DNA from 3 places in the Acinetobacter sp. CY17 genome. Region 3 is predicted to be linked to each of the others. Evidence: predicted binding sites of a transcription regulator. Region 3 holds the regulator's gene; each other region holds the start of a gene.
What was found. The regulator PhoB, encoded in region 3, activates phosphate uptake and scavenging genes when phosphate is short. The targets are predictions, from matches to a motif close to TGTCATNAANCTGTCATAA.
Positions count from the first base shown of each region.

Region 1: a site for PhoB is predicted at 2,045-2,063, ahead of AC5YCI_RS05330 (inorganic phosphate transporter). Genes of this name have one in related genera too.
Region 2: a site for PhoB is predicted at 2,268-2,286, ahead of AC5YCI_RS10615 (porin). Genes of this name have one in related genera too.

Region 1 covers NZ_JCAKMX010000005.1:71,879-76,163, forward strand. Annotated here, with positions in the region: gene metH (methionine synthase) at 1-1,723, opposite strand, end outside; gene AC5YCI_RS05330 (inorganic phosphate transporter) at 2,111-3,727, shown strand; gene AC5YCI_RS05335 (hypothetical protein) at 3,766-4,285, opposite strand, start outside.
Region 2 covers NZ_JCAKMX010000014.1:82,866-87,150, reverse strand. Annotated here, with positions in the region: gene AC5YCI_RS10635 (alpha/beta fold hydrolase) at 1-536, shown strand, start outside; gene AC5YCI_RS10630 (NAD(P)-dependent oxidoreductase) at 551-1,423, shown strand; gene AC5YCI_RS10625 (YARHG domain-containing protein) at 1,501-1,770, shown strand; gene AC5YCI_RS10620 (HIT family protein) at 1,796-2,209, shown strand; gene AC5YCI_RS10615 (porin) at 2,382-3,461, shown strand; gene AC5YCI_RS10610 (YidB family protein) at 3,522-4,142, opposite strand; gene AC5YCI_RS10605 (DUF6231 family protein) at 4,233-4,285, opposite strand, start outside.
Region 3 covers NZ_JCAKMX010000007.1:53,851-58,135, reverse strand. Annotated here, with positions in the region: gene AC5YCI_RS06880 (SDR family NAD(P)-dependent oxidoreductase) at 1-440, opposite strand, end outside; gene AC5YCI_RS06875 (TetR/AcrR family transcriptional regulator) at 558-1,184, shown strand; gene phoB (phosphate regulon transcriptional regulator PhoB) at 1,344-2,054, shown strand; gene phoR (phosphate regulon sensor histidine kinase PhoR) at 2,057-3,415, shown strand; gene asd (archaetidylserine decarboxylase) at 3,450-4,285, opposite strand, start outside.

The DNA of each region.
Region 1 (4,285 bases), on a different contig from region 3:
CTTCACGTACAGGCTCGTTACCACGGAAAGAGAACGATACGTTAGAAATACCGCCCGATACCATTGCATGTGGAAGGTTTTGTTTAATCCAACCGGTTGCTTCAATAAAGTCCACACCGTAGTTGTTGTGTTCTTCAATCCCTGTTGCCACCGCAAACACGTTCGGGTCAAAGATGATGTCTTCAGCAGGGAAGCCGACTTCATTTACTAACACATCATAAGAACGCTTACAGATTTCTTTTTTACGTTCTGCGGTATCAGCCTGACCTTTTTCATCAAATGCCATGACAATGACAGCCGCACCGTATTGACGGCACAGACGCGCACGTTCTACAAACTCGTCATAACCTTCTTTTAAGGAAATTGAGTTCACCACCGCTTTACCTTGTACGCATTTTAAGCCTGCTTCAATAATCTCCCATTTAGAAGAGTCAAGCATAATAGGCACACGTGAAATATCAGGTTCAGATGCAATGAGATTTAAGAAATGCACCATCGCACCTTGCGAATCAAGCATGCCTTCATCCATGTTGATATCGATGATCTGTGCACCTGCTTCAACTTGCTGACGTGCAACATCTAAAGCTTCGGTAAAATTTTCTTCTTTAATTAAACGTAAGAATTTTTTAGAACCTGTCACGTTGGTACGTTCACCGACGTTCACAAACAATGAATCTTTAGTGATGTTAAATGGCTCTAAACCACTTAAACGGCACGCAGGTTCGATTTCAGGAATTTGACGCGGCGCAATGCCTTCAACCGCTTGTGCAATGGCACGGATATGGTCAGGCGTGGTACCACAACAACCACCTGTGATGTTGATTAGACCACTTTCTGCAAACTCTTTAATAAATGCTGCTGTTTCCTCAGGCGTTTCATCATAACCACCAAAGGCATTAGGTAAGCCTGCGTTTGGATGCGCTGAAACAAAGGTGTTGGCAACGTCAGACACGGTTTTGACGTGTGGGCGCATTGCATCCGCACCCAGCGCACAGTTAAAGCCAATAGAGAGTGGCTCTGCATGGCGCATGGAGTTCCAGAATGCTTCTGCGGTTTGACCTGTTAAAGTACGACCTGAAGCATCAGTAATCGTGCCTGAAATCATAATTGGCAGTTCATAGCCCAACTCTTTAAACACTTCTTTGACTGCAAAAATTGCAGCTTTAGCATTTAACGTATCAAATACGGTTTCGATGAGGATGATGTCCGCACCACCTTCAATCAACGCTTTAGTCGATTCGATGTAGTTTTCTTTTAATTCATCAAACGTAATATTACGGAAGGCAGGGTCATTTACATTTGGTGAAATTGAGGTTGTACGTGATGTTGGCCCAAGTACACCTGCTACAAAACGTGGTTTTTCAGGCGTTGAGTATTTTGCACACGCTTCTTTAGCAAGACGAGCAGCAGCAATATTAATTTCTGGAACCAAATCTTCCATGTGGTAATCAGACATCGACACACGGGTACCGTTAAAGGTATTGGTTTCAATAATATCCGCACCCGCTTCAAGATACGCTTCATGAATGCCTTGAATAATTTGTGGCTGAGTGAGCACCAAAAGGTCATTATTGCCTTTAAGGTCAGATGCCCAGTCAGCGAAGCGTTCACCACGGTAGTCGGCTTCTTCGAGTTTGTGACGTTGAATCATGGTGCCCATTGCACCATCAATAATCAGGATGCGCTTGGCAAGAAGCTCTTTTAATGTGGCGAGTGTGGACATACAAAACCCCAATCCGATGGAATAGAAAATCGACAATATATTAGCAGACTTCGCTATAAATTAAGCAGTATTCAAATTAAGCAGTTGAATTGTTATGCAGAAAATACAAAGAAATGAAATTTTTTCATGTTGTTGTCATATTTATTGCTTAGATTAAATAAAAATCAAAACTGTGCTTTCAACGAGTGCAGTACATTATTAATTGATAGGACCAAAAATCATGCTCGCTTGTAAATCTTGATCATTATTTGACGATAATGTGTACGCCACCGACCAAAACCAAGCAATTGCAGTTAAAATAGCCTGCGATCAGGGTCTCTTTGTCATATAATTGTCATAATTTAATTGAACAATATGGGGATCCTTGAATCCTCTATTCCTGCTTGCATGAATTCTAATCCAACTCCCCAAGACTCAGCACAACATTCGGCTGATCAGTCGACCAATGTTCATGTGCCGACACCGAAATTCTTTATGCCGGTGTTTTTGACTCTGATTGTTTCTACGCTAATTTATATTGGCTTTCAATTGTCTGCAGATTTAGCTCATGTTCCGGCATTGGGGCTATATACGGTGATTTTATTGGCCAGCGCCTTATTTATTGCGCTCAGCTTTGAATTCGTCAATGGCTTTCATGATACCGCCAACGCAGTTGCAACCGTAATTTATACCAATGCATTACCGGCACCTGTGGCAGTGATGTGGGCGGGTTTTTGTAACTTCTTAGGGGTTATGGTGGCAAGTGGTGCGGTCGCCTACGGTATTATTGCCTTATTACCTGTCGAATTGATTATGAATGTCGGTTCAGGTGCTGGTTTTGCCATGGTCTTTGCCATGCTGATTGCCGCCATTTTATGGAACTTAGGCACATGGTTCTTAGGTATTCCGGCTTCAAGTTCGCACACCTTAATTGGTTCGATCTTAGGGGTTGGGATCATGAACTACATCTTGCACGCAGGTAGCGGTGCATCAGGTGTAGATATGGAACAGGTGATGAAAGTGGGTAAAGCCCTGTTATTCTCACCGTTAATTGGTTTTGCTTTTGCGGCAGTGTTGTTCTTATTGGTGAAAAAAATCTTTAAGAAACAAATGGAATTATTCCAACCGCCTGTAGGGAATAAGCCACCACCGCCTTTAATTCGTGCTATTTTGATCTTTACTTGTACCGGTGTGAGTTTTGCCCACGGTTCAAACGATGGTCAAAAAGGTATGGGTTTAATCATGCTGATTTTAATTGGCTGTGTGCCGCTGGCGTATTCGCTCAATAAAAATGTCGATAGCGCGCATATGCAATCCTTCGGGCAGCTATCTGCACAAACAGCAGATCTCATTTATCCAAATCATGAAGATATTGCCGATGAAAAGGCACGTGCCATCATCACGCAATATGTACAAACCAAAGAAATTACACCTGAAGTGGTGCCGGCTTTAGCTAGCCTAACCGATCACTTGGGTGAAAAAGTAGGTAGCTATAACAACATTAAAGATGTACCAGAAGAGTTGGTGTCTGAATTCCGTAATGACATGTATTTAAGCACCACAGCCTTCAAACGTTTGGATAAAGCGGAAGCTTTGCCGGCCATGACGGCAGCCCAAGAAAAAACCGTGGATGAATACCGCGACAACCTTGATTCATTCTTACAATACATTCCAACTTGGGTCAAAGTGGCGGTTGCCTTGGCATTGGGTCTGGGAACCATGGTCGGTTGGAAGCGTATTGTGGTCACAGTAGGTGAGCGTATTGGTAAAAACCATATGACGTATGGTCAAGGCATGTCAGCTGAACTGGTGGCAATGTCAACCATTGCAGCAGCAGATGGCTTTGGTATGCCAGTGTCGACTACACATGTTTTAAATTCTGCGGTGGCAGGTACCATGGTGGCCAATAAGTCAGGTTTAAACTTTAATACCGTTAAAACTATTCTGTCGGCATGGATCTTTACGCTACCTGCAACCATCTGTTTATCAGGTGTGTTGTATTGGTTATTGCTTAAAGTCTTCTAAGCTTAAGCATAAAAAAACGCAGCCAAGGCTGCGTTTTTTTATGGCTTTAATTTGCTCAGCAGTTTAAGCGGTAATTTGGACTTGGCCATACCATATACGGCAGCCAAAGGCAGTGCAGTGCGCGCCAAATAAGGCACACGCCATAAACCGCCATGGTTGGCACCAGACATCATCAGTTCTAAAGGATGTGGAAGCTCGGTGGTTGGCTGTGCCACAGAATGAGCATGACGTAAATCATGTACCCAAAGTGCTGCCATTAATGCGTTGGTGGTTTCAGGTGCAAATGCTTCAACATCAAATAATTGTGCGCCATCAAAAGCGGCTTTGAGGAGCGGATTTTTCACCACAGAATGGGTGGTGGTAGATGGGGCAATATTAATACTGACCACTTGACCCTGACTGCGTGCCAGTGTGGCACGCCATTGTTGTAAGCGTTTGGCTAAGGCATAGTTTGGCCCTTGCTCAATCACCAGACAGTCACTTATACCGTACTTTTGCCCATTATCAGACTGAATTAAGCTGTGATCATTGGCTTTAAATAAATGTTGCTGGCTGAGT
Region 2 (4,285 bases), on a different contig from region 3:
TGTTGCACCGCTATCCACGCGTGGCAGAGGCCCTATACCAAGGCAAACTCCCTAAGAAAATGATTCAAACACCCGGAAAACTCAATGCTTTGGTATTTAAACTACTTGACCCTAAAGGCTGGCTGAATGGTCATAAACGCTTTTTGCAAAATTTAGATGACCCACAAATTGTGCAAGAACATGCCACCATGGGCGCTTATTTAAATGACATGATTGATTACCCTGGTGGAATTAACCAAGATATGATGCTCAATATTTGGCTGCAAAACCCACTCAAAAACGGTCATATTCACTTAAACAATAAACTTATCGATTTAAAAAATATTCACTGCAATCTCTTGGTGGGCGCGGGTTTGCGCGATCAATTGGTCTCCGCCAAAGCGGTTGCGCCTTTATGCGAATTGACAAGCAGCACAGATGTCACGTTTACTCTCATTCCGGGTGGACATATGGGTATTATGTCTAACCAAAATACAGCCAAGGAATTTTGGCCACAGATGGCGGCTTGGCTGACACAACGTTCGACACAGATCTAAAAAAGGGTATTCGCATGATTCAATCCGTTGCATTCATTGGTTTAGGGGCAATGGGCTACCGTATGGCAGCACACTTAGTCAAAAAATTTGATCAGGTGTGGGTGTGGAACCGTAACTTTTCCAAAGCCGAACAACATGCGGCTGAATATGGCTCACAGGCGGTTGAATTAAGCCAAGCTGTACAAGCCGATGTAATTTTTTCATGCCTCCCGACCAGTCAAGATGTGATACACCTGCTAGATAGCGTGAGCTTAAGGTCAGGTTCAATTTGGGTGGACTGTACCAGTGGAGTACCTGACAGCGCGCGCCTGTTGCACCAACGTTTAAAAGCCCAAGGCATCGGTTTTTTAGATGCCCCTGTATCTGGTCAAACTATTGGTGCTGAGAAAGGCACACTAACCGTGATGATTGGCGGTGATAGACAAGACTTTGAGCGGGCCCTACCTGCGATTGAATGTTTTGGTGAACTGATTCAACATGTGGGTGAGTCAGGCGCGGGATTTGCAGTCAAAGCCGTAAACAACATGCTGATGGCCGTAAACCTATGTGCTGCTTTAGAAGGTTTTAGTACCTTAAAAGCGCATGGGGTAGACCTAAACGGCGCTTTAGCTTGTATTAACGCTTCAAGTGGTAAAAGTGGTGTTACCGAAAGTGTACTACCGCAACGGGTGCTTAATCGCGAATTTCCACTCACATTTGCTCTCCCTTTGTTGGCAAAAGACACAGGCATTGCCTTAGACTTAGTGCGTCAGGCTCAGCTTTCAGCGCCCATCACTGCCCAAACACAAAGTCTCGTTCAAGCAGCGAGTAATCAAACCAACAGTTCAAGTGACTTTTCCACTCTGGCTCACCTGTATGAAACTTGGAATAAAATTACAATCGAGTAAGCTTTAGTCATTGTGTTTTAAAGCCAGTGCCCCAATATTAGAGTTATACATCATTTAATTCATGAAGGAATATCAACATGATGAAATTCACCATTGCAGCGATCGCAAGTTTTATGACTCTGTTGGCTGCAACGCATGCCAATGCGAATGAGCAACAATGCCAAAAGCTGCAAGATGATCATGATGTGATTTATGCTTCTAAAGGGTTTTGCTTTAAGGACCCTGCCAAACAAGCACGCTTTGATGGTAAAAACTGTAATTTAAATAAAGAGCCGAAGTTCTCAGAAAAAGAGCAACAACGTCTTGACCAAATTAAGCAAAAACAGAAAGAATTGAACTGTAAATAATTACAGCAATCTTTAAGGAACAATCATGGCTTACGATGATCAAAATATTTTTGCCCGCATTTTACGTGGTGAATTACCTGCAATTAAAGTCTATGAAGATGATCAAGTCTTGGCATTTATGGATATTATGCCCCAAGCAGAAGGTCATACTTTGGTAATTCCAAAGTGCCCTGCTGTCACCTTATTAGACTTAGATCCTGAAGTTGCAGCCTATACCATTCAAATCGTGCAAAAAGTTGCCAAAGCCATCGAAAAAGCCTTAGATGCCAAAGGTATAGTGTTAATGCAACTCTCTGGTGCTTCTGCTGGTCAAACTGTGCCCCATGTGCATTTCCACCTCATTCCAAGTTCAATTCATGAGTTGGGTAAACATGGCGCTGTTATGGGTGATCAAGTTCAAATTCAGGCTTTAGCTGACAAAATTAAAGCAGCACTTTAACTGTAAATAAAAAATGGAGCGTGTCCGCTCCATTTTTTTTGTGCCTATTTTTGTGAATCGTCATCAAATTGCAATCATTTGTTCATCGAATTGTCTTATTTTTTGACAATACTGAGCCCCAATAAAGCGCAGTAAATATTCCTTACTGCTCAGTTCTTTACTGGAGCAAACAATGAACAAAACACTTTGTGCACTGGCAATTGGGGCAACACTTTTTACACCAGCCTTAGCAATGGCAGCTGATATTAAAATTTATGGTCGTGCACACGTTTCTTTAGATTATCTTGACGATGGTAAAGACTATAACGAAGTAGGCTTATCTTCAAATTCATCACGTTTAGGTTTTAAAGTTGAACACAAAGTCAATGAAGATTTAAGTGCCTTTGCTCAGATCGAACAACAAATTAACTTTGCCAGTGGTTCAGAAGACTCTAAAGATTCTGTTGATTTCTCAACACGTGATACCTTTGTTGGCTTAAAAGGTAATTTTGGTCAAGTTAAAGTCGGTCGTTTTGACTCACCATTTAAAGCAGCGCGTAATCCTGTCAACTATTTTGGTGACCAAGTCGGTGATTTACGTAACGTTACCCGTGCTTATAATCACCGTTTTGATGAGCGTAATCCAAACACGATTGAATACCAATCACCAAAATTTGCGGGTGGTTTTACTGCCAAAGCTGCATTGTCTTTACATAATGGCACCATGATTGCTGATGAGACAATCGAAGATAATAACGAAAAATCCAAAGCCTATGACTTAGGCTTAAACTATAAAGCTGAAAAATTTGATTTTGCTGCAGCCTATGAGCATTATGAAGAAGATGTCAGCCAAGGTGAGCGTGATGGTGTACGACTTGCAGCAAGTTATAAACTTACACCAACTTTAAATGTTGGCGGTTTATACCAATTTACTACTCATGACAATGATGTGGGTGTCAATGCTGATGCACATGTATTAGGGGTCGCTGCAGATTATAAATTTGCACCAAAAACTTCATTACGTGGTCAAGTGTTCCACCGTGAAGTGGATAGCGATGATAGCAACTCAACCCTACTTGCTTTAGGTCTAGAACATCGCTTTGACAGCCAGTTACGTATGTATGGCAACGTTGCTGCAGTTATGAACGATGACAACGCTAACTTAACGCCGTGGTCTCAAGCACGTAGTAACAAACCAAGTAAAGATCAAGGTGTGAATGCTGCAGGCGAAACAGCATTAGGTTTATCGGTCGGTATGCGTTACGACTTCTAAGCCTTTAGTCCACTTTATATTAAAAAGACCAGATCATGATCTGGTCTTTTTTATTGCCTGTTAACGTTTTAAGAAACCAGATACCAAGTTAAGCACTTGCTGAATATCATCATTGGCTTCTTGTTTACTGGTCTGCTCACCTTGTGGTGTAAGCGAATCAATAATCTCTGGTAAGACTTGAGAAATTGCCCCATACACATCTTGTTTATCGGTATGTACTTGTTGAGCCACTTGTTCAACGTCTTGGTCATCAAATAGGTTTTGTACCGCCTGTTGATTCACGCTAGCATTGGCACCTTCTCCTGTAGAGACCCAATCGTCGACTTGTGAGGTTAAGCCTTGGCCGCGTAATTTATCCAGAGCACCTTGTAAACCACCTTGTTTTTGAATCCAAGCCAATACCAGAGGTAATACCGCAATTAATAAGGTTTTACCGCCACCAGAAAAGCCAGCATTACTGCGCGGCTGCACTTGGGGTTGCTGTTGCCCACCTAATTGACCGAGCACACTGCCTAAAATACCACCCAAGCCACCTTGTGATTTATTTTGAGTTTGTTGGCCACCGAGCTGACCTAAGACACTGCCTAAAATACCCCCCAAACCGTTTTGTTGGTTGTGTTGCTGATTGCCACCTAAAGCTTGTTTTGCCAGAATCTCGACAATATTACTTAAATTTGTCATATGAATTGCCTAGTTATTGTTAAATTCCTCTCTTTCAGCATACGTATTTTGTTGGTTTTTTCCTTGGGTGCTTTGTTAAAATTTGCAAGCTTACCAACGAAATTTATCCCAATTTTCAGGATTAGCCCAAAATTTAGAGTTAA
Region 3 (4,285 bases):
GCGGTTAAACCAAATACACTCGACAGATTAATCACATGTCCATCATGCGTTTTTTTAATTAATGGTAAAAAACTTTTGGTGCCATACACTACTCCCCAAAAATTAATCCCCATAATCCATTCGAGTTCTTCGTAGCTGGCACCTTCAATCGTTGAACCGAGTGCCACACCAGCATTATTAAAAATCAGGTTCACTTTGCCATGCTGCTTTTCTACCTGATCTGCCCAAGCTGCCACTTCACTTTGTTGTGAAACATCTACCTGCGCTAGAGTAACTTTGACTTTGGCTTCAATCTGCTGACGTGTTGCCTCTAAAGCTGATAAATGAATATCGCTTAAGGCCAAATGACAGCCTTGCTTGGCCAATAGAATGGCCAGTTGCTGACCGATCCCAGAACCCGCTCCTGTAATGGCTGCTACTTTATTATGAAATGTTTTCATGTAATGTGCCGTAAATAAGTCTCATCTTATAAGAAATCGCATTTTTCTTACAATTGCTTACTGCAGCTTGTAAACTTCAATGACACACTCCATTTACTTCTAGTCACACAGTTCACTATGCCAAGCAGTCAATTTAAAGGCTTACCTCTTCTTGAACGTAAAGCCTTACGTCGCCAAAAACTGATTCAAGCCGGCATTGATTGTTATGGTCAATCTGGTTTTTTTGCAGTCACAGTCAAAGATATTTGCGTGGCCGCTGGCCTGAGCGAACGTTATTTTTATGAGTCTTTTAAAAAAAGTGATGCTTTGTTTCAAGCCATCTTTGTGCAACTCATTTCTGAATTGCAAAACAATGTGATCCAAGCCATTGAGCAAGAAGTTGAAGCGGAAAAAATGCTACGTGCCGGGTTACTGGCCTTTTTATCTTGTTTAAAACAACGTCCTACTATGGCACGTATTATTTATATTGATGCCATGTTGGTACAAGAGCTCCATCAACAAGCCAATATCCGCCAAACCATGCAACGTTTTGAAACTATCGTGCAACGCTTGTTACGTGTATTACAGCCAGATTACAATTTTAATGAACAAGAATTCTCATGGATTGCCACGGGGATTAACGGTTACGTTACCCATATTGCTATTCGTTGGGTAATGACTGATTTTAAAGCAACTTTAGATGATGTACTTAGCAGCTGCGAACTGGGCTTTCGACAATTTAGCCGTCCGATGCAGACCCTTTAGGGCGCGTAAAATAACTCTATTGTATTCAAAAAGCGTCAAAAAACTGTCACATTTTTTTACTAAAAACATGGCAGCCTATCTTTTTGCAATGATACTGTCATAATTAGTCTTTGTAATAAGCCTGTCATAAACCGTGATCAAAAAATAGGATATTGCGCTGTGAAAGATGACTACATTTTAATTGTCGACGATGAATTGCCTATTCGCGAAATGCTCCATACGGCTTTAGATATGGCAGGCTTCCAGTGCTTACAAGCAGAAGATGCCAAACAAGCTCATCAAATGATTGTCGATCAACGTCCCGCGCTCATCCTATTAGATTGGATGATGCCAGGTGGTGTCAGCGGTGTAGACCTATGTCGTCGTTTAAAACGTGATGAAAGCTTGGCAGAAATTCCTGTCATTATGCTCACCGCACGTGGTGAAGAAGATCATAAAGTGCAAGGTTTAGATGCTGGCGCTGATGACTATATGACCAAACCTTTTTCTACCCGAGAATTGGTATCACGCATTAAAGCCGTACTACGCCGTGCCAATGCCTTAAGCGGTGAAAAGCCAATTGATGCCAATGGTTTAGTCCTTGATCCGGTGAGCCAACGTGTGAGCTTTGGTGACGCGATTTTGGAGATGGGGCCAACAGAATATCGTTTATTGGCCTTCTTTATGACGCACCCAGAGCGTGCTTACACACGTGCTCAGCTCCTTGATCAAGTATGGGGCGGTAACGTCTATATCGAAGACCGTACCATTGATGTGCATATCCGTCGTTTGCGTAAAATTTTAGAGCCATTCGCTGCCGATCGTTATGTACAAACTGTACGCGGCACAGGCTATCGCTTTTCTACTCGTGCAGATGCTGCTGCAGGTTAATTATGTACGAACCCTATCCTGTCCCTGAGATTGCGCGCGAACATAGAAAATTCCGCTATAGCAGCTTATGGGCATTTGCCAAACAAGATTTACGTTTGTTGGCATTTTTCTTAATTATTGCCGCATTTATTGGCTTTGGTACGGGATATTTAGGTCCGTGTTTATTGGTCGCATTTGGGCTATTTTTTGCCTTACAAATGCGCTCACTGTATTTGGTCAATGATTGGATTTCCAATCATCCTTATGATGTACCACCAAACCTAGATGGAATTTGGGGTGCATTATTATTTAATGTCTACCGTGCCCAGCGCCAAGAGCGTATTGTACAAGCTGAAATGGTAGGTTTAATTGATCGTGCTCAATCCTCACTGGTTGCTCTACAAGAAGCGGTGGTGTTAATTGATGAAAGTCATCAGATTGAATGGTGGAACCCTGCTGCAGAAAAATTATTAGGGATTCAAAGTCTAGATCGTGGACGTAATATTTTAACGATTTTGCGCCAACCGGTATTTATTGAATATTTTCATCATATTGACGATGCACCTGATGGTCTAAAAATGAAATCATCAGTATTTGAAGATCATTATGTTCAAGTCAAAATGACCCGTTTTGGTGGTGAAAGTCGTTTATTGGTGGCCTATGATGTGACGCGAATGCATAATCTTGAGCAAATGCGTAAAGACTTTGTCGATAATATTTCACATGAATTACGCACCCCTTTAACAGTGCTCAGTGGCTATATCGAAACCTTTACCGACCAAGAAGATATTAATCCGCGTTGGAAACGTGCCTTTGAGCAAATGCAATCACAAACACGACGAATGAATGCTCTAGTCAATGATTTGTTGTTATTATCACGTTTAGAAAATGATAAAAATATTGTGAAAAATCAAATTATTGATATGCCTAATTTAATGAATCAATTGTTTGATGATGCTCAAGCTTACAATGTAGATTATGGACATACTCTAAATTTAGACATCGACAGTCATTGCGACTTATTAGGCTCAGATATGGAGCTGGCCAGCGCTTTTACCAACCTTATTACCAATGCCATTAAATACACACCTAAAGGTGGCACGGTGACTATTGGTTGGCATGATGATGGCGAAAATGGCTACTTTAGCGTGCAAGATACCGGTATTGGTATTGACCCTAAACATTTACCACGCCTAACGGAACGTTTCTATCGCGTGGATAGTGCTCGTAGCCGCCAAACAGGTGGTACAGGTTTAGGTCTAGCGATTGTTAAACATGTACTGATGCAACATAACGCGCATTTAGAAATTGAATCTAAAGAGAATAAAGGCTCATTATTTAAAGTGGTTTTCCCTAAAGATCGTCTTTATAAAATGCTTTAAAAAAAATCCCTCACATTGAGGGATTTTTAGTTCTTTAGAGGCGATGCCCTAAAGGCTTGCCCATTTCTACCGCAGAGTTTGCAGTAAATGCTGCATCCCACTGCATCTTATCTTTTTCAAATAATACTACAGCGGTTGAACCTAAATAAAAACGCCCCAATTCCGCGCCTTTATCTAAGAATAAATTATGCTGATTGAGCTCGAGGCGACCTGTTGGTTTCACTTTACCGGTAGCGACAGTTTCAATACCTGCCACAATCATGGCCCCAACTAACACCACTGCCATACGACCAAGCTCAGTATCAAACAAACACACCATACGTTCATTACGCGCAAATAAGCCCGGAATGTTCTCTGCAGTGGTTTGATTGACAGAGAATAACTCGCCCGGCACGTACAAGGTCTCAGTTAAAGTCCCCGCAAATGGCATATGTACACGGTGATAATCTTTAGGCGATAAGTATACGGTGGCAAATTGACCGTTTTTAAAGGGTTCAGCCAACTGTGGATCAGCAATCAGTTTTTCAACTGAGAAACTTTGCCCCTTAGCTTGGAAGACTTCGCCTTCAACAATAGTACCAATTTGTGAAATCGCGCCATCGGCAGGTGAAACAATACTACGAGGATCTTGATCGACTTCACGCACACCATCTTTTAATGCACGAGTAAAGAATTCATTAAATGATTTATATTTTAAAGCATTGCTTTGTTCAGCAATCGACATATCAATACCGTATTGGGCTTTAAAAGCACTAATCACGGCATTTTTTACCAACGGATGCTCAGCAGCAGCCAATTTCCCAACAATACGAGACAATTGATGCTGTGGTACAACGTTTTGCGCTTTAATAAAAATCTGTTGTTTTAAAC